Regions from separate parts of the Salirhabdus salicampi genome, predicted to be linked through region 2. Evidence: riboswitches for the same ligand, from Rfam matches in the RefSeq annotation. Region 2 holds a riboswitch; each other region holds the start of a gene.
The links. Region 2 has a riboswitch for cyclic di-GMP ahead of NLW78_RS05950 (hypothetical protein). Riboswitches for the same ligand answer to the same signal wherever they lie in the genome.

Region 1 (6,696 bases), 1.0 Mb from region 2:
AATTTCGTTACTTATTGTCTACCGTTAGAAGCATTGTTACGTTTGTTCTGCCCTTGTTCTCCTGCAACATTAGCTTTCTCAGGTTTCTGAGCCTCGTTACTACTTTCCCGTCCCTGAACTTCCCCTTCACTTTCTTCAACTTCTTGTTCTTCGGCTGAATCTACATCGTTTGCATGATTCTCTTTTTGCCCTTGAGCCTTTTCATTCGCGCCACTTGCACGATCCTGAGCTTCATTCTTTCTCTCTTCCCCTTGTTGTTTTGCGTCATTTGCACGTTCCTGAGCTTCGTTCTTTCTCTCTTCCCCTTGTTGTTTTGCGTCATTTACACGTTCCTGAGCTTCGTTCTTTCTCTCTTCCCCTTGTTGTTTTGCGTCATTTACACGTTCCTGTGCATCGTTTTCCTTTTTTTCACCTTTTTGGTTAGCTTTTTCAGCTTTCTGCAAAGCTTCTGCTAACTTTTCCGATGCTTTTTCTTGGTTTTCAATAGCTTTTGAAATTCCCTGTTTAGCTTCTGCCGGGAGATCTTCACGTTCTAATAACGCTGTTAAACGCTCTGTCCGTTCTTTACTCTTTACCGCAACAATTGTTGCTATCTCTGTAACGTCTTTTCCTTCTTCTTTCGCTTCTTCAAGCTTTCTCTCAGATTCTTCTAGGTGTTCATTATAATCTTCTAATAACTCTTCCGCCTTCTCTTCATCACCTGTTTCAATTGCTAGCTCAGACTCATCTAGACGGTCATCCGCATATTCATCTTGGAGTAAAGCTTTGTCCCCACTATCTTCTGTCAACTCGTACTCCACTTCCTCCATTAAACGTGTTGTATCGTATAAGTCTGAGTTTGGATCAACTACCTCATCATGTTCATCTGCAAAAGCTTGTCCACCTGCTAAAACTAACCCTGCGCTCAACGTTACACTTAATAATTGTTTTTTCATTTTTTATCCTCCCCTTATATGGAAATATTGTTTAATAATTTTTCGATTTTTTCTTTGTTTGCCTCGTATTCCGTTACAGGAACCATAAAAGTAAACACGTAAACATTATTATGTTCTTCTCTTAAATAAACCTCAGTTTTTATACTTTCGTTCCGCTTTGACTGAAACGATAAATAATTATCTTCTTCCTGGATGATTTCTACATCACCTGCTCCTGTTTTCAACTCTTGTTTTACTTCATCAAACGATTTTTCGTTTGGTACTACCGTTAAAATTGCTTTAACCTTGTCACCATTCAACATAACATTTAAACGATTGGAAGCTAATTTTTCATCAGTAATTTCCCAACCAGTTGTTTCAAAAACTGTAAGTTGGTCAGATTCATACATAGCCAATTGTTCTGGCTGGTCCCCGCTGGGTTCCTGTTGTGGGGGTTGCTCCTCATTTAGTGACTGGTCGCTTTTTTCCCCACCTCCACAAGCCGTTAACATAATAATAAACAGCGTAGAAATCATTAGTGTACTTTTCATCATCTCTTCACTCCTCTCAACAACGTCTAACAAAAGACACACCCCGTTTTAAACAAGGTGTGTCTTGTACAAACGGTAGCTGGCTGACATCGTCTAACGACTTTAGTCCCTATAGCTTTGCGTCCCTAACTTTCGCTAGGTTTGCCCTTATCAATATTTAGTTAGCACCATTATGGTTAAAAATATCTAAAAATCAATAAAGATTATTTCCTGTTGTGTATAAAGTTCGTAGTTTTCTTGTCTTTTTTGGGGGTGGTTATAAATTTTTTCTAGAAATATTTTAGAAAATCCTCAAATAGATATGATAAAAAGAAAATTGGAGGAAATCACATGCATTACTTCCCACTTATTCTTATACTATTAGTAATTTTCCTTAACGGTTGTCACTAGGTTCCCCATCCGTCCGGGTATCAAAAGACTCATTCATTACTAGCACACACTCGTTATCTTTCCGTTGCGTTTATCACGTAATATCTATCAGGTGGCGACCACATTACTTTGTAATATCATTTTTCACGTCATCTAATGAATTTTCCTTAATATCTTGGAAGCATTTGAAGATCCATTTTGCCTTAACTTGTATCGAATTGCCCTTTTCATGTTGTCGTCGAGCTTGTCATATAACCAAATCGCTTTGATTTCATCGGCGGTGATAATCCTTCTGTATAGTTTAGAAACCACCCTATCATCCGAACTCATTTAAGACATTTCTCCTTTTCTACTATTCTTATTCCGTATTATATACAATTATAGGTTAGTTCGCACATATTTCGTTTATTGTTTACTGGTACATTGTAGTTTTCTTTTAATGTTAAGATAAAGGATCCATCTTGATTTTTAATAAATCGTAAAGGAATACATTTCTATAATATAAAAACATATTTAAAAATTTTTTCTTTGTTTTACTTTAAAAAAATCTCCACCTTTTTGTTTCTCATCATCAGTTCCCCAATGAATTTTTTTGTCCATCTGTTTTAGCTTTGGAATATGTTTTGAACAGTGGATATACGCTTCATCAACTCTGATAACTACCCAACGTTCTGGTTTATTCCCTTCTTTTTCTTTAATATCATCAACCATCTTCTGTATCATGTTTAGTGAAGTCAATTCCTTATTTTCTATTATAGAGGCTTTACCATTGACGTGTAATCCAATGTTCTGCTCAAAGAAATCTATAAACATTAACCCTATATGAGGATTTTCAATTATGTTTCCTAAACTTGCCATAACACCATTTCCTTTGTACTCGGGATATATTAATGTTTTTTCATCAATAACCCGTACGAAACCTGCTGAGCCAGCTCTAAAAGAAGAATCACAGTTACCACTTGAATCAGCGGTTGCAATAAATACCATTCCTTGCTTTGATATAAACTCTGCCATTTCCTCATTTACGTAATTCAGCATTTGGTTTTCATAAAATGAGGCTGCTTTCTTTGTTGTTCCATATTGTTCTTGAAGTATTTTTTCACCTCTCGACATGTTTCCCGCCCTTTCATATATTCTTTTTTATATTTTAGCACATAGAAATGGGGAGGGTATTATTCAACTGATTATTATGAAATAAACCCGTTTAAGAAACCTGTCATTTTACTTCAATACAAAAAAAGCATTACCGTTGTTCCAGTAATGCCACCGTTTGTTGAATGTTGTAATTCCATAACAATGAAAGATTCTGTATCTTTCACCCTACATCCAGAGTGTAGACATAACAAAAGAGGTTAATAATTCTTAAAGTGAGTTGAATTTCGTTGTCCTTGAAATGTTTGACTTATTCCGAAAAAATCAGGCTATTTTTAGGGAGATATAAGACATGACCTAAAAATAGCCTTAACAAAAACCCTTTATATCATTTTCAGTAATCCCTTTAATTAATTTCAGTTCACTAATTAAAAATTCATGTGCGTTATCCAACATTTTTTTTTCGCTTGTATTAAGTGCTTTCTCTTTCTTCATACGCAGTAAATCACGTACAACTTCAGCACCTTCTTGTATTTTACCCGTTTTTATTTTGTCCGTGTTCACTTTAAACCTCTGTTTCCACGGTAATAATCTATCTGATTCTCCATGTTGAAAAATGTGTATAATGTGTTTTAATGCCATTATGTCAGTAACTGGGCGTATACCTGAGCTCACTATTTTATCCGTGGGAATCATGACCTGCATATTACTAATTAACATGTTTATAACATAATACTGTTGTTTTTTCCCCGAGATTTCCTTTTCTTCAATAGCTTTAACTGTACCTGTCCCGTGCATTGGATAAACGATGTTATCGCCAACTTGCAACAAATTATCCACCTCCATATATGGTAACCTGCTTAAGCTTAACACATTTAAAATATTTTAGCAAATATTTTATAATATCATAATTTTATTTTCAGTGTCAACGATTTATTTCGAGAATTAAAACAGAATGAACTGAAATTATGATTAAACCTAAATCACTCCGTGAAAATATACTACTACTGTTTAAACAAAACATTCTATCACAATTAAGGTGTACTGTTTGTTCAAAAAACACATTTTCTTCTTTATTCCAAACTTCTCGGCCCCGTTCAATAAACAAAAAGCCGCCCTTCAGGCAGCCTACAAATAACGCTTCTTCACTTTATCAGAATCACTTGAATACAGCACATTTCTTCCTTCCACAACGGTTTCCAGATGGACGGTGCGTCCCCACAGTTGATGAATATAAGGCGTCGTTTTTTCTAAATAGTTAAGATCTTACTCTGTTCCTTCGTAGTGGTGTTTCAAATACAATTCTCCATTTCTTTGGTAGTCTTCATTTTCTACTGTAATGTATGGATATCCTCCATTGACCCGCATGGTGATAAGCTAATCCAGAACTTCGGTCCAATCCTTTTCGATTACTTTATAATCTCGCCCTGAGTTTGGGGTAACCCCCTGTCGTTTCATTTCTTCCGTTGGATTATTGTACCGCTCCTCAATATCTTCAAAGATGGTAATACCGAGACAATAAGGATTAATTGATGTCTTCGATGACTGAATTATTCTTGAGTGAAGCTTCGCGAATTCAATTAGCTCACTTTCTATCCATAAAACGATTTACGGATTTTTCATATATAGTTCTCCTTCTATAATCATATTAAGCTAATTTATAATCACTCTCTTTTCTTCATAACTTCTGCTAATGCCTTAGAATTTAAATCTTTTTCCTCATATAATTTATCAATGATGTTGTGGTAGTCTTCTTCATTTCTATTTGGGCTTAGTTTATAAGCAGCTTGGACTTCTTGCACTTTAATTTTAAAACCAACAATACCCTTGATTTGTTTTTTCGTTTGTGAAGAAAGTTTCTCCCATAAAACTGGATTCCTACGATGCTTTTCATATTTCTGTAATAGTAGTGTTAGGTCTTCTTCCAATTCTTGTTCACTCATAATACTAGCTGTTCCATATACATGGGTGATTGATAATTCCATGTTGGTACATTTTCAGACTTATACCACGATGATGAAATGTAAGCATGTGGACCTTGATACATAATAAGTGCATTTTCGTTATGATCCTCGAACGTTCTCCATTGAGGATTCGCATAAGCCATATGTCCAGATATAAAGTATTCATCCCCGTGATTATGTAACTCCAAAGGCAAATGGGTAGCAATAGATTTACCTTGTTTTGTCGTTACAATCGTTCCAAAAGAATTCATCATAATAAATTCTCTAATTTCATCAAAGTCAGTTACTTTAAAATGTTTAGGAATAAACATGATAATCCACCTTTCAAAAAATCATTTGAGTTTTTTGATCATTATATAGTCGGTTTGTTCTTCATCCCCCATATAAAAAGAGTGGGATCCAGTTTGAACAAACCCCATTCTCTTATAAAAAGCAATAGCATTTTCATTTTTTTCCCATACGCCTAGCCAGATTTTCTTTTTATTATGTTCAATCGCAATTTCCATTGCTTTATTTAGCAGATATTTACCAAACCCATGTTTTTGAAATTTGCTTTTTAAATAAATTCTCTCGATTTCAAGCGATTCATTACCCATTTCTTCAGACTGAGCATCATTGGTATTGACCTTTAAATATCCAGCGACTTCATTATTAAAATAAATAAAAAAGAATTGCGAAGAAATATTGGATAATTCTTTTTCCAACTGTTTAAAATTAAACGCCTTTTCCAAATAAGCTTTCATGTTTTCAGATGAATTCTGACCTTTGAATGTATCGTTGAAAGTCTCAATACTTATATCTTGGAGTATATGTAAATCATCACGTTTGCACTTAATTATTTTTATCGTCATTTCAATATCTCGCTCCTTAAATAATCAATATTTCTTGTTGCCTTTTTTTACAAATTACCGTTTTATCTATGTTCTTTCTTACCCTTTGAAGAAGATTCAAGATGGTTTCCTCTTCACATCCAGAAGGTGGAAATCTAATGATTATTCTTGTGTTTGAAAAGCTAATCTTAATCCTAAACCAATAGAAGGCATTCCAACGGCTTTTCCAAACCACTTGGAACTCCACCTGTTACTGTTTTAGTAATTGTTAAAAATACAGCTGGACCTGACGTTAAAAATAACACCAAAACAAAGAAAATAAATGTTGTCATCTATCCAATACTTCCTTTCGTATATACTTGATTAGACCCCTCCATGATAAAGCCTTTGCAATCTGGCTAGCTGCTTTTTTTTACAATTTTATGTTCTATATGAGTTATTCTATTATGCAAACTGACATTAAAAAAGGTACAATTATTAATAATTTTACATGTCAAAGGTGATCGCCAATGAAAAATGCCATTTTTGCATTTAAGGATGACTCTCCCAAGTACAAACAAATCTACGAGCAGTTTAAAATATTTATAGAAAGTGGTGACATACTAGCTGGTGACCCACTGCCATCCATTCGCCAACTTGCAGATTCCCTTCAAGTAAGCCGCAATACGACATTAATGGCTTATGAGCAGCTTGTAGCTGAAGGTTATATCCGTGGAGAAGGTCGAAAAGGGTATTTTGTAAATGAATTAGATCCACTTTTATTTCAAAATGCCTCAGTTCTACTTCCTAATAAAAAGCAAACAAAGTCTGTGACACCAGCCCAAATCGATTTCCGAGCAGGAGCCGTAGATCAAATCAATTTTCCCCTGAAAATTTGGAGAAGAATAGCAAACCAAGTTTTAACATTACAGGAGAGTTATCGATACGGGGACCCCTTTGGTGAACTGTGCTTGCGTGAACAAATCGCTACATATTT
Region 2 (6,696 bases):
GAAGAGCTAGATCTTTAATTAAAGATTTAAACGCTGTCACACCTAATACTGGCAGAAGGTGGAGAGGGTCCGGAACCCTTGCGAAGACTATTGATAATAATATTTTCACAATAATATTATACAGATTAAATAAATTTCTTTAAGTGTTTTACTCAATCACTCAATCGGGTTCTTTACTTGAAGTAGCTATAGAGAAGTGAAATTGCGACAATTTACAAGACTAAAGATCTTTAGTTAAATAAAAGAAATTAATAGAAAAATTGAACTCTAATAATATTTAATAGTTCAACAAGGTCGTTCCCTTGATACATAATTTCTTAAGAATTAGTAACGTATTTATGTAAAAAGTAATGTAATTTAACGCAATATGAATTTACACGAGTATCGGAAGTTAAAGAAGTTATCCATGGCCCTTATACTGCATACAAGAATAAACTGTAGAGTTTATCATAGAGATTTCTAAGGGGAATAGGGAAGGTATTCATTATTTTTACATAAATACCACTAATCAACTTGTGAAATTTGAACCGTGGGATGGAAGAATAGTAATTAGGTTATTCTATGCTGATAATAATTATAATGATAAAGATTATCAATAGAAAAGAGAGGCCCTCCAAACCAATAGAGAGCCTTTTTATATATAAAGCCTTTTTACAATCAGATTAAGGTACGACCTACAATACGAGTCAGTAAAGGACAGTTTTTATGGAACAGCCTCTGTTTTATCTAATTGAGCTTATAATACAGATGAAATGACTAGAATTTACCTAGAACATTTCCCAGGAATTCGCAATTTATTATTTAAATCGGATTTTAAATAAATTAAGATTGTTCACATAATATAAAAGAGTTGATTTTCGATAACCTGTGGACAGTATTAGACAATTGAATTGGGATAAGTATGCCCTTTTCGAAAATGTCTAATATTGTCTCTATCAGAAATCAACTTTTTTTTACTTTTATATCTCTTTTTTATAGCGAGTACGCCATGAACCTGAAATTCAGGGTAGCGACAGTAATAGTGATGAAGGTGTGAAAAGACACTTATAGCCGCTTATGTAAGGAAAGGGTAATTTGACGATAGATTTTTTAATGCAATTTATGGTACTGAAAAGGAGCGATGATTTTATGCATGAACTAGTTATAGTATTAATCGATAAGGAGCAACTGAGTGAATATAAGCTTAAATCTTTACTTTCTACTTATGAGGCAAATAAATATCCAAATGAAATATCTTGGGAACGAGAATGTGAGTGTGTAGGGAAAGAAGCAAGACGAAAAGCACATAAAATTGCTAAAGATGCTATCGGCTGGCTTGGGGACAAGCATAAAGAATTACGTAAACAAGCACGTATTACAGGTCATTTTAACAGCTTAGAATGGGAGCAATTTCGACAAAAGTGGGATGATATATATAATATCACGTACAAGAGTCACCCCAAACGATATACACCTGATTTGGATTGCTCAGTGTGCAACGGTATTGGTTGGTATATGGACAAACTTGACCTTCATGAAAGATGGGATTGGTGGGTGATTGGTGGCCGATGGGATGGATTACTCACAGGAAAGGAAGATATTGAACTGGAAAACACGTTAGAAAATAATACGATAGAATTTCAGGATTTACCAGATGGGTTAAATCCGTTATCTTTTATTACCCCTGATGGCATGTGGATTGATGATCCTTATCACACGATACTCGGAGATCAGAAAAATGAAAAAGAACTATGGAAAAAGGATATACAGAAACTTAAAGATACATATCCAAACACATATGCAGTAGCGGTAGATATCCACTATTAATATACCGTTTACATTAACTTGGTTATGAGTTCATCATTAACTAATCATATTTCTACGAATAGTCCTTACAATATAAAAAATAATACCAATAAAGGCTAAGAATGGAATGATAGCACCTGGTTGTGATATGAAGAGAAATAGATACATTAAGCCAATTCCATATAAGATTAACCTTCCAATTCGTTTAAAGGTTAAGTAAATGTTCATTGATCCGAAACTATCTTTTCCTTTTACTTTATCTTTAATTAGTAATGCACGTAAAGCATAGATAAGAAGAGCGCCTCCATAAACTATAAAAACAGTTATTGCCATTGTCCTCCGTCCCTTTCAAGGTTAAAAAATCATTAAACTATTGTTTAATGTATTAAAATTTGGTAAATTTATAGTACATTAGTTATATTTAACCATATAATAAAAATATTGTTTAGGGCAAACTTATTGAAAAATAAGGACGCAAAGCCATGGGTCTAAGGTTGCATACGTAACTACGACTGCCAGGTTGCACATTTCTTTAAAGAGGTAGTCCCTAACATTTTTATGTTGGGGACTTTTATTATGGATTTAAACAGTTAAAAAAGTGAGCTTAAATATTAAGGAGTGAAAATATATGTCACAGAAAACAAAAACAGACAGTAACCAAAGTACTAATGTTAATGATGTATTTGATGAAACTGAAGAGAACCTATATATTGAATTCCAAAAAATCGTTGAACATTTAAGTCAAGAAATTACCAGAAATGTTATGGCATCAATTGTATCAACACCGTTAGACGAAATATATAAGAAGTATGAAACATATATTCCCAAGCTTGAAAATTCAACTGAGAAGATTAAAATTGTATCTGATCAAATGTTAGAAACAAAACAAGATTTATATCAAAACATCTCAAAGCTTATCTTAGAAGTGAGTAATAGAACAATAGAAGACACTGTATTCACAAAATTAGAATCAATTAAAAATGAATATGAAAAGCAACTCCCTCTGATGGACAAAAATTCTAATGAATTACAAAAATTAATTAAAAAAATACAAGATACAAAAGTCGAATTATTTAATAACACTAAATCCATAATAGGGGAAGTTAGTAATAAGGTGATAGAGGAAGAAGTTTTAAAAAAATTTGATGAATTATATAAACAGTATGAAGTTCAATTACCAAAAGTCATAGAAACTAATGACCATATTGATAAATTGATAATCGAATTAAATGAAGCTAGAAAAAAAATATACTCGAATGTGAATGATCTCTATGATTCGTTATCCGATAAAATTGTAGATACTGTTAATGAAAAACTTAATGTGATTTATCAAAAATACAGCAAAAAAGTAGAAGAGCTTGATCAAAAACATGAGAGCTTACAAGAAGTAAATAGAGAGTTAAATAACACAAAAGTTGAGTTGAGAAGAAACGTCAATAATTATAAGTCGGAAATAGGTGCAATGAAAAAAGATATTGAATTGCTCCAAAATAACACAAATAAATTAAGAGAAAGCTTAGAGGAAAAATTAGATTTTCAAAATAAGATAATAATAGGGTTAGGCATAGTTGTGATCATTTCACTAGTTATCTAAGATAAATTGAAAGGAATTAATAATGGTTAAGCATAAAAATCAAATGAACACCTCTAACAAACATATAAAAAATTTAATATCTATAAAAAATAGACAGTTACTAAAGTATAGAATGAGGAATCATTTTCATGCCTTACAGGAAGAAATAAATAATACAATTAAGAAAATAAATTCGCAAGTCAACCATGAAAGTGCGAAACTAGTACACCCTATGCTGCAAGATTTAACAGCTCTTAGTTTTAAAATAAAAGAACTAACAGAAGGATTAGATAAGAAATTCGAATTATTTATCGTTGGTATGGGTAATTATGGAAAATCCACTTTAATCAATGCATTACTTGAACAGAATGTAGCTGATATGGATGTAAGACCAAAAACTTGGAAAGTTGACGTGTACGATGCCACTCTAAATGATGGGAATTGTTTAATTGTCTATGAAAATGGAGAAACAGATTACAAGTCTATTGAGGAGACCAAGCATTTTATAGATGAGGAAGAGCAAAAAACAAAACTGAGTAGAAGGACAGTTAAAGCCGAGTTAAAAAAAGTCTTGCCTGAATTAAAGACAAAAGAAGCGATTAAAGAAACGGAAGAATATCTTAAAAAAGAGTTTTTATACCAATCAAATGTAGTTGAAGTAAGATGGCCAATAAAGACTAACTATTTATCCCAAAAGTTTATGGTTGTTGATACTCCGGGTCTTGTTCAAGAAAACCTTTCTGGAGAGACAATTGTAAGTGTACAAAAATACTACCATAAAGCAGACGGAGTTATCTGGATACTTGATGCAACTAAGTTGGCTGCAAAGAAGTCCAAAGATATGATTGATGAACTAGAAAAATCATTAAAAAAAATCGGTGGAAAGACGGATAATATAATTACAGTTTTAAACCGAATTGATTTAGTAAGAAGAAACGGTGGAAAAGAAGCAGAAAACAAGGTTTTAACTGAAGCAAATAATGTATTTGGGAAACATTTTAAAAACTTTATATGTATATCCGCGAAGCAGGCTTTGGATAGTATTACTAATAATGATGGACAACAGAAAAAAGAGAGTGGTATCGAAAAACTAATTCAAGCTATAAATGCAAATTTCTATGAAAATGCACAAAAAATCCAACTTCAAAGTAGAGAAGTAGGGATTAAACAAATTTTACATAACGCGACAGATAATTCTTTTCCATTAAAGTTATATTTAAATAGATTGAGAGATGAACAACAAAAATATAATGATAGAAAAGAGTCTATTCTTTCCAAATATAATACAGTTAGGAAAAGTTATAAAAACAACCTGAAAGATATAATAGATACTTTTCTTCAAAATACTGAAATTCGTATAAATAATCATGCTCAAGTATTATTTGAGTTGGAGACTGACCATGAAAGAGAAAATTATATAAAAAATTACCTCTTCTGTCTTGAAGAATTACAACCCGAATTAGAAAATTTTCATAAATATTGGATCAACGAAATTGAAAGCTTGATGAAACAATTAGTTTATGAAGTAGTCTTTACAGAATATCAATATATTGATACAGACTCACTAAATAAAATGTTTGAAGATATTGATAAAGTTTCTCAAAGCAACCTGTCGTACAAACTTAATTCAACAACTTTAGAAACTGATGATCTGAGTTTTGTGTCGGGTGCAGGCTTTGCTGCAATTGGTGGGTTAATCTTTGGACCAATTGGTTTATTACTTGCAGGTCTTACAAGTGCTCTAGGGATTAATAAAGGAATAGCAAAATTGTTTAAAAGCGGTGGATTAAAAAGGGACTTAAATAAAGCAATAAATACACATGTAAAGGATGTGAAAAATTCAATCCTAGAGGATCTAGATTTAAAAAAAGAAAAAGCTAAAGACAACGTATTAAAAGATCTTAACAATTCTTTTATCAACCTACATGGTTCTTTTGAATCAAGTATTGAAATAGAAAAGTCCTTGAGTAATTTATATGAAGCTTTTGAGAAGCCACTTGTTTATCCGGACATAAAAACGATATTAGTTAATGACAAGCAAAAAATAGGCAAATTGAGGTGTAAAAATGGATAAAGTTCAAAATATAATAAAAGCTAAAGAGTCAATGGATCAATCTCCTTTAAGATATAAAATAAAAAATAACTTAAAAGCGCCTTTTGAAATAGATGAAAATTTTCTAAGGGATGAAGCTGATAAAATGAATAAGTTAATAGAAAACATGGATTCATCATTAAGGGTTGTTATAATGGGAGAAGTTAAGGCTGGAAAATCAACACTTTTAAACGCATTTTCTGGAAGTAATGTTTCTCCAACAGATATTGCAGAGGCAACAGGTACAATTATAGAAATTAAATATAGTCCTAAAGAATACGGAAAAATTACTATGGATAATAATATAATTGAGGATAATCCAGATGTAATCTATTCCGAATTACAAAATAATAATAATAACCAAAAGTTTTTTGAGAATTGTATTAGTGTTGAGTTTGGCTTCCCGTTCACAAACTTAAAAAATTTCACATTGGTTGATACACCGGGCTTAGAAACTATCACTGAAGAAAATTCAAACCGAACAAAAGATTATATAGCTAATACAGATGTTGTACTATGGGTTTTTAATGGACATCATCTTGGTCAGGCAGATATTGAAGAAGCATTAATTGAAGTAAATCGTTTTGGTAAACCAATTATAGCAGTCATAAACAGAATAGATGAGATGGACGAGGATCCAGAAATTCTAAAAGAATATTTAGATGAAGAAATTGGGATGTTTGTTGAAGAAATCATACCTCTCTCTGCTTATAAAGCTAACAAGGCAGTACAATCAAATGATACTAATTCATTAAAAGATTCAGGATTTACTCATTTGATGGAATACATTAATAGTAATATAAGTTCAAATTCAGATGAAATAAAAAATGATGTAATTATAAAATCAGCTAAAGCCTTATTAAATAGAGACCTACTTATCCATGAAGAGTATATAAAAACACTTGGCTTTATTCAAGAGCAAGTGGAAAGGATAGATAAAAAGATAAATATGTATAGTGATAGAATTCATAAGCATATACTATACCAGTTCGAAACATGGTATAAAAATGAATTTCTCTCAGTTGAAAGAGAAGATCTTAAAAACAAAATTAAACAATCTGGAATCTTTAATTTAAAGAATGATAAAAAGGAAGTAGATTATCAGCTGCAGTCTATATTTTCAGAAGAATATATATCCGAGAAACTAAATAAAAAAATAAATAATTTAGATGAACTTTATATTGATGAGTGGAAAGAAGCTGTTGAGAAGGTGAAAAATGAGGTTCAGATAGAACTAAATGAATTT
Region 3 (6,696 bases), 920 kb from region 2:
GCTAGGCGTAGTGGGGCAAAGACTAAAGGGCCAAAAGCTTTGACAAATGAAGATAAAGAAAATTTTTCCCATTTACTTCGAAACATTTTAACAGAAAAAAGCTGTGAGTAAATCACAGCTTTTTTACGTTAAATGTGCAATAAACGCGGTTGCTATACCAAAATAGATAAACAAGGATAATATATCATTAACGGTAGTAATTAATGGCCCTGATGCAATTGCTGGATCGACATTTAATTTATACAATATGATCGGAATAATTGTTCCCGCTAACGTCCCTATAATTAATGTGATAACAAGTGAACTTCCAACAACAAGACCGAGAAACGGATTGTCTTGCCATACGTATGCAATAATTGCAATTAATAGGCCGCAAACAGTACCAATGATTATCCCTACACCAAACTCCCGTAAAATTAATTTGGTCACGACCGATTTATGTATATCCTTTTGTATAAGACCACGAACTACAACTGCTAATGATTGTGTACCTGTATTCCCCGTCATGCCTGCAATCATTGGCATGAAAAAGGATAATGCCACAACGCGAGACAGGGTTTCTTCAAATTGACTAATGATTGTACCTGAAACAACCCCAATAAAAAGTAACACAATGAGCCAAGGTAAGCGACGATACGCAGCAACAAAGGCTTTTGTATCAAAATCAATTTCTTTACCTGATGCTGATAATTTTTCAATATCCTCATTCGCCTCTTTTATGACAACATCAATAATATCATCTACGGTAACAATCCCTAAAAGTATATCATTTTGACCAACAACTGGGATTGCGACGAAATCATACCTTTCAATAAGCTGTGCTACCTCTTCCTGGTCAGTATCGGCATTAACAGAAATCACTCTAGTAAACATAATGTCTTCTATCTTTGCTTCAATATCAGCTAAAATTATTTCTCGATATGAAACAACACCAACTAAACGTTTTGCTTCGTCAATTACATATAAATAATTAATGGTTTCAGCTAGTTCGGCAAATGATTTTAATTTTTCAACCGTTTGTCTCACCGTATAATGTTTCGGTATCCACACAAAACGATTTGTCATTAACCGCCCTGCTGTTTCAGGAGGGTAGTTCATTAAATTCTGAACAATTTTGGATTCTTCTGTTTTCATTCCTGACAGGAGAGTTTCAACTTGCTCTTCGTCTAATTCTCCAATCATACTTGCAATATCATCATTGTCCATTAAATCCATTACTTTAGCAGATTTTTCAATCCCTAATTTGGTTAATACTTCTAGTTGTTTTTCTTTGTCTAATTCTTGAATTAAGTCTGCTAATTGTTCAGTTTCTAATAAAAGCAAAAATTGAACTTGTTGTTTCGCCTCTAGCAACTCATATATACGAGCAATATCATACGGTTGTAATTCATCTAGAACAGATTGAAAATCGTTCTTTCGTGATTTGTGGAGTATGTCAATAATATGATCTTTCGTATTATGCTCTGCCATAAATATGTTCCCCTTTGTGCCACGAATAACTGCTTCCCTATTTTATTTAACCAGACCATAACCACTATAAACATATTTCCATTAATATGAAAGGCTATCTTATATTATCTCCTACTCAAAATAAGGTATGTATGCTGTGCAAGTCAAAAAGGAAGCCATAGTCAACGTCGATATATATGAAAGTTATTTCCACTTCCATATAGGGAGATTGAATCATTTTTAAAGATGTGCTTGTCTTCAAAACGATTTCAACTATAATATGCTTAACAATTAAAAAAAGTTTTTTCCCACACCCCCAAAAGAGCATTTAAGGCTTCGTATATTGTAGTAGATTTAAGGGGTACTAAAATACAGTTAATTGTTTAATGGCAAACTTAGTGAAAACTAAGGACGCAAAGCTATAGGGGCTAATGGATTACACCTATGCCAGCCAGCTACCGGTTACTGGATAAACACATCCACGTAAGCGGATGTGTTTTTTATTAAGATAGGTAGGGAGGGGAATTGTTGAAGCGGCACATATTGTTAAGCTTAATCTTCATGTTCTTATTGGTCATCGTTCTCGCAGCATGTAAGAATGAGAATCAACGAGATGAGAATCATCAAAACAAGTTTGATGATCGAAAAGAAGAACAAGAAGTGTTATACGATAACGATGATTTCAACCTAATAGTATATGAAACTGATAGTTGGAACGTTGATGAAGAGAAAAAGGATGAACATAAGCTTATCGTATCCTTTCAAAATGAACAGTCAACAGCCATCATAACATCAGTCAATACAGAGAAAAACTTTGATGAAATTAAACAAGAACTAAAAACCGCCTCAGGAAACGTAGAGATTATTCAAAACAGCGCAAACCAAATATCCTTTAAATCAAAGCGAAAAAGTAGTATTCGAACTGATATTTACTTAGAAAAGCAAGATCATCATACGTATATCTACAGTTTTAAAACGCCTGTAGCCAAGTACGATGAGGCAGCTGCAGAAAGTATAAACCAATTCAAAACGAATATAACCATAAATTAAAAGGAGTGTATATTATGAAAAAACTAACAAGTATTGTCTTAAGTTTTGCTATTATAACCGGAGGACAAGTATTCGCCGATGAACATGAAACAGATGAGCGTGAAATAGAAGTTGTAAGCCCTGATTCAGATCTTTACGACACGACACGTGAAATGGAAGACGCAGAATATGCGTTAACCGAGGATTCGGTTGATAAGGTCATTCTTCAAGATGAATATGCCGATAAAAGATTAAAAGAAGCTGAACTCGTCATTGAGACAGGCGATGAGGAAAAAGCAGAAGAATTACTTGAAGATGCTGAAGAGAACGTTAGTGAAGCAGAAAGAGTGTTAACAGAAGCAGAGGAAAAAGGCGAAGATTTATCTGAAATTGAGAGAGTTGTTACAGAAAATGTTCAAAAACGTACAGAACAGTTAAATACGTTATTAGAACGTGAAGATTTACCACAGGCTGCAAAAAATAGTATTCAAAACGCATTAAAACACCAAGAAAAAGCTGTTACTAAACTACAAAAAGCTCTAGATAAAGCAAATAAAGCTTTAGAAGAAGCGGAAACTGAAGAAGAAGTAGAAAAAGCATTAGAGAAGGCTGAAAAAAAGGCTGAAAAAGCACTAGAAAAAGCGGAAAAGAAAGCGGAAAAGGCGGAAAAGAAAGCTGATAAAAAAGCGAATAAAGGAAAAGGTAAGAAAAAGGGTCACAAAAAAGATGATGATGACGATGAAGAACGCGAAGACGAAGAGCGTGAAGATGAACGCAAAGATGAAGAACGCGAAGGCGAAGAGCGTGAAGATGAACACAAAGATAATGATGATGAAGATGATGACGAAGACGATGATGACGAAGATGACGAATAATTTTTATAAGTAATGATTAGTAACCCTCCTGTTGGAGGGTTTTTATTTTTGTTTTTGTTAAAACCTATTGTATGGTAGCCTATATATAACCTAGTAAAAAGAAAGTAAGTGGTGTTCATCAATGAATCTACATGTTAAATTTTATTTATTCATTATCTTAATACTTTATAGTCTCGCTTTTCCTGTTGAAATTTACGCCCACTCTTCCATTGAAAAAACGTCTCCCCAGAACAATCGTGAAGTTACGGAAAACATAAAAAAAATTGAGATCTGGTTTCAAGACCCAATTGAAATCCATTCTGAATCTATCACGATAAATAGGGATGACGAAATGATAGATATCGGTAACGTGCATTTACGGAATGAACGTAACACTCACATCGAAATTATGTTTGATAGAACGTTACGTCCAGGCCATTATAGTGTCGAAATAGAGGCAATCGCTCAAGACGGAGATGTGATAAGGGAGAATTTTCAATTCTACATAAGTACAACTCATAAAGAAAACAATGAAACTAAAGATTTAAAACTGATTACTTCCAAGCCCAAAGACGGTGATTTAGTTAAGGGACAAGTTGATGAAATCGAATTATGGTTTAACGAACCTGTTCAAGTTGCAATGATGGGCTTATTTAACGATCAAAAACAAATGATTATGAATGAACCTATCGTAGACCCAAATGACCCTAGCCATGTAACACTACATGTGGAAGAACCACTTGAAATGGGGAGTTACCAACTGTCATGGTTTGTCCGTCCAGCAGATCCAGACAAAAATGAAGAAAAAATGGGAATCTTTTATTTTGCCGTAAACGAATTTACCTCAATAGAAGGTCAACAGGAGATAGATCAACCATCACTTATTACCAACTTCGATACAAAACAATTCAGTCACTTCCTGATGATTGGAGGTATACTGGTACTGTTTGGCCTATCTTGTTACCAGCGGTTCATAGCAATAAGGACTAATAATAAGAAGATAGACTGGATTAATCTATGTTTGCTATTTATTACACTCCTTGGATACATTATATACTTACTTTATACAATAAACGTTTTATCTGTAGAAAGCTTTCAAGAACTAATCAAATTAAACATATTCCAATTCCCTACCGTACAAGTATTCTTCATACTATGTGCTTTTATGTTTAAAAGGTATCGTTACGTATTATTCGCCCTCTCTTTATTATTATTTTCTTTTTATACAGGGCACTCATCTTATCCTAGATATGGTGGGATGATTAATATAACAATGAACTCAATACACCTTCTTTCCATCGGAATCTGGATTGGAGGGTTAGTTGGGTTACTTACAGGTGTACGTACGAAAGCATTACTGACAAAGTTTTCCAAGTGGGCTCTCATTAGTGTAATGCTTACTATTGTGACCGGAATTTGGATGTCAATTCAATTTGTTCCCTCTTACACTTTTTCCTCCTGGGCGAGCAGCAATTGGGGAACATTTATAATAATTAAAATCATTCTCGTCATCATAGTGAGCATTTTTGCATTATATAATCGAAAATTGATTCGCCTAGGTTCTACTACTGTTCAACCGCAAGTTGTAGCGGAGCTGTGTATTGGTATAGTCATTATTCTGATTGCGTCTGCGCTAATTATAGCTTCACCTGGTGCAGCTGAACAAGGAGTTTATGCAGATAAACACAGTGGGGATAATCGTAAAATTGAGGTCGATATAACACCGTTTCAACCAGGGTATAATGATATGACATTTCAAATTAAATCATTGGATGCAAACATTAAAGATGTTTACGTCACCCTTTCGATGCCGCCAAATTGGGAGAAAAGAAACCGAGCATTTCAAATTAATGATAACATCTATAAAATTACAGGACTGAACATACATGCAGCAGGTACTACCTTTATGGAAGTAGAAGTAGTAAAAGAAGACAATACAGTGGAAACCTTTCCTTTTAAAATGATAACACCAGGGGAAATTCGTCTTAACGAGTAAATTATATTTTAAACATTTTATAGGAGCATTCGATATCGAATGCTCCTTATCTATTTCTCTATATGTTGAAACCCTTGCAAACGACTACTTTTATGACAGATAAGATAAAGTATAAAATATATTATAAAGGAATACGTATTGTACCAATTAATTGGTTCATAATATTGAAAATAAACAAACAGTGGTTCACCAACAAATGCCGTTAAAAAAGCGAATAGGAATGCTTTTATATATGGAGATAACTTCGGCTTCCACTCAAGCAATAACATGATTATGACCGGAATTAATGTCCAGTCCCACGGTAGATAAGCAGGTATCCACGGAAAAACCTCATAATAATACATCCACAATCCAAACTGAACACCTAAAAAATCTAAAAAAGAGGCAATAATAGTTGCAATAAAACCGACAAAGAGCAATCGATATCTTCGCTCACGACTATGCACTACGAACCACATTACCCAAGGAACCACTGACAATGCGACACTTCCCCACCAATGAGGGGTAAATAATATATGTTCTATCCACGTATTCAACTTTATATGGTTAGCTGTTTCGATAAGCTCATAAGAATGATTTATTTCTGTTTTTAGTTGAACATTCATCTCATTCAACTACCTTTTATTTTTAGCATGGGTGAAATGTCCTGAATTTATGCCAACTAATAAAAAGTGCGGCTTTACCTTTATCCGCACTTCATGATCAAGTTTACTTATTTTTAGATATAATATATTCTGTAGCCGCCTTTGTAGATGTGAAAAATTGTTCCTGATCAGAAAAACCGTGCAAATGTTTTGCTAGTTGAGGTTTAATGCCTACAATTAACGGATCGGCTCCCATAACTTTAAGTGCTTGAACCATCCGTTCTAATTGATAACGTATTTCCTCAGTCCATTCTGTTACACCATTTAAATCGATTGCAACATAATCTGCTTTGCGGCTTTTACATTCGTTTAAAATTTTGTAAATCACTTTGTCCAATCTTTTCTCATCTAGAGGTCCAATTAGGGGTACTGCCAGAGCATTTTCCCATATATGTAAAATGGGAACGGATAACTCACTGATTAATTGTTCTTTTCTCTCATCCTCTTGTGCTTTCGTCGTAATATCCATTAATAATACAACATAACCCTTTATTTCCCCTTCAACTTTAACAGGGTTAATAATGATATCGGCTATATACGTATCTTTAATATTTATTCTCGAACTATGTGTAGTTGTTAAGTTATCCATAATTGATTTTTGGTAGGCTGGTTTTCTATGAAAATGGCCCATATTTACTCCGATAAGATCCTCTACATGATCAATATTAAAAAGCGGGACTACATGTTCCATCAATTGAACCGCTGCTTCATTTAACCAGATCAC

Region 1: linked by a shared signal. The riboswitch ahead of NLW78_RS00680 (hypothetical protein) and the one ahead of NLW78_RS05950 (hypothetical protein) in region 2 are both predicted to bind cyclic di-GMP.
Region 3: linked by a shared signal. The riboswitch ahead of NLW78_RS01115 (hypothetical protein) and the one ahead of NLW78_RS05950 (hypothetical protein) in region 2 are both predicted to bind cyclic di-GMP.

Annotation. Positions count from the first base shown of each region.
Region 1 covers NZ_JANBWE010000001.1:132,162-138,857, reverse strand. Annotated here, with positions in the region: gene NLW78_RS00685 (DUF5667 domain-containing protein) at 12-935, opposite strand; gene NLW78_RS00680 (hypothetical protein) at 950-1,468, opposite strand; cyclic di-GMP riboswitch class I at 1,537-1,621, opposite strand; gene NLW78_RS00675 (pyridoxamine 5'-phosphate oxidase family protein) at 2,348-2,947, opposite strand; gene NLW78_RS00670 (CarD family transcriptional regulator) at 3,296-3,772, opposite strand; partial or broken gene NLW78_RS00665 (SpoVR family protein) at 4,055-4,513, opposite strand; partial or broken gene NLW78_RS00660 (FMN-binding negative transcriptional regulator) at 4,591-5,201, opposite strand; gene paiA (spermidine/spermine N(1)-acetyltransferase) at 5,223-5,741, opposite strand; gene pdxR (MocR-like pyridoxine biosynthesis transcription factor PdxR) at 6,230-6,696, shown strand, end outside.
Region 2 covers NZ_JANBWE010000001.1:1,127,864-1,134,559, forward strand. Annotated here, with positions in the region: gene NLW78_RS05940 (hypothetical protein) at 1,129-1,806, shown strand; gene NLW78_RS05945 (hypothetical protein) at 1,843-2,118, opposite strand; cyclic di-GMP riboswitch class I at 2,225-2,313, shown strand; gene NLW78_RS05950 (hypothetical protein) at 2,414-3,379, shown strand; gene NLW78_RS05955 (GTPase) at 3,402-5,432, shown strand; gene NLW78_RS05960 (dynamin family protein) at 5,425-6,696, shown strand, end outside.
Region 3 covers NZ_JANBWE010000001.1:209,410-216,105, reverse strand. Annotated here, with positions in the region: gene NLW78_RS01125 (YaiI/YqxD family protein) at 1-111, shown strand, start outside; gene mgtE (magnesium transporter) at 124-1,470, opposite strand; cyclic di-GMP riboswitch class I at 1,828-1,912, shown strand; gene NLW78_RS01115 (hypothetical protein) at 1,978-2,499, shown strand; gene NLW78_RS01110 (DUF5667 domain-containing protein) at 2,514-3,353, shown strand; gene NLW78_RS01105 (copper resistance CopC/CopD family protein) at 3,475-5,328, shown strand; gene NLW78_RS01100 (CBO0543 family protein) at 5,379-5,933, opposite strand; gene NLW78_RS01095 (STAS domain-containing protein) at 6,037-6,696, opposite strand, start outside.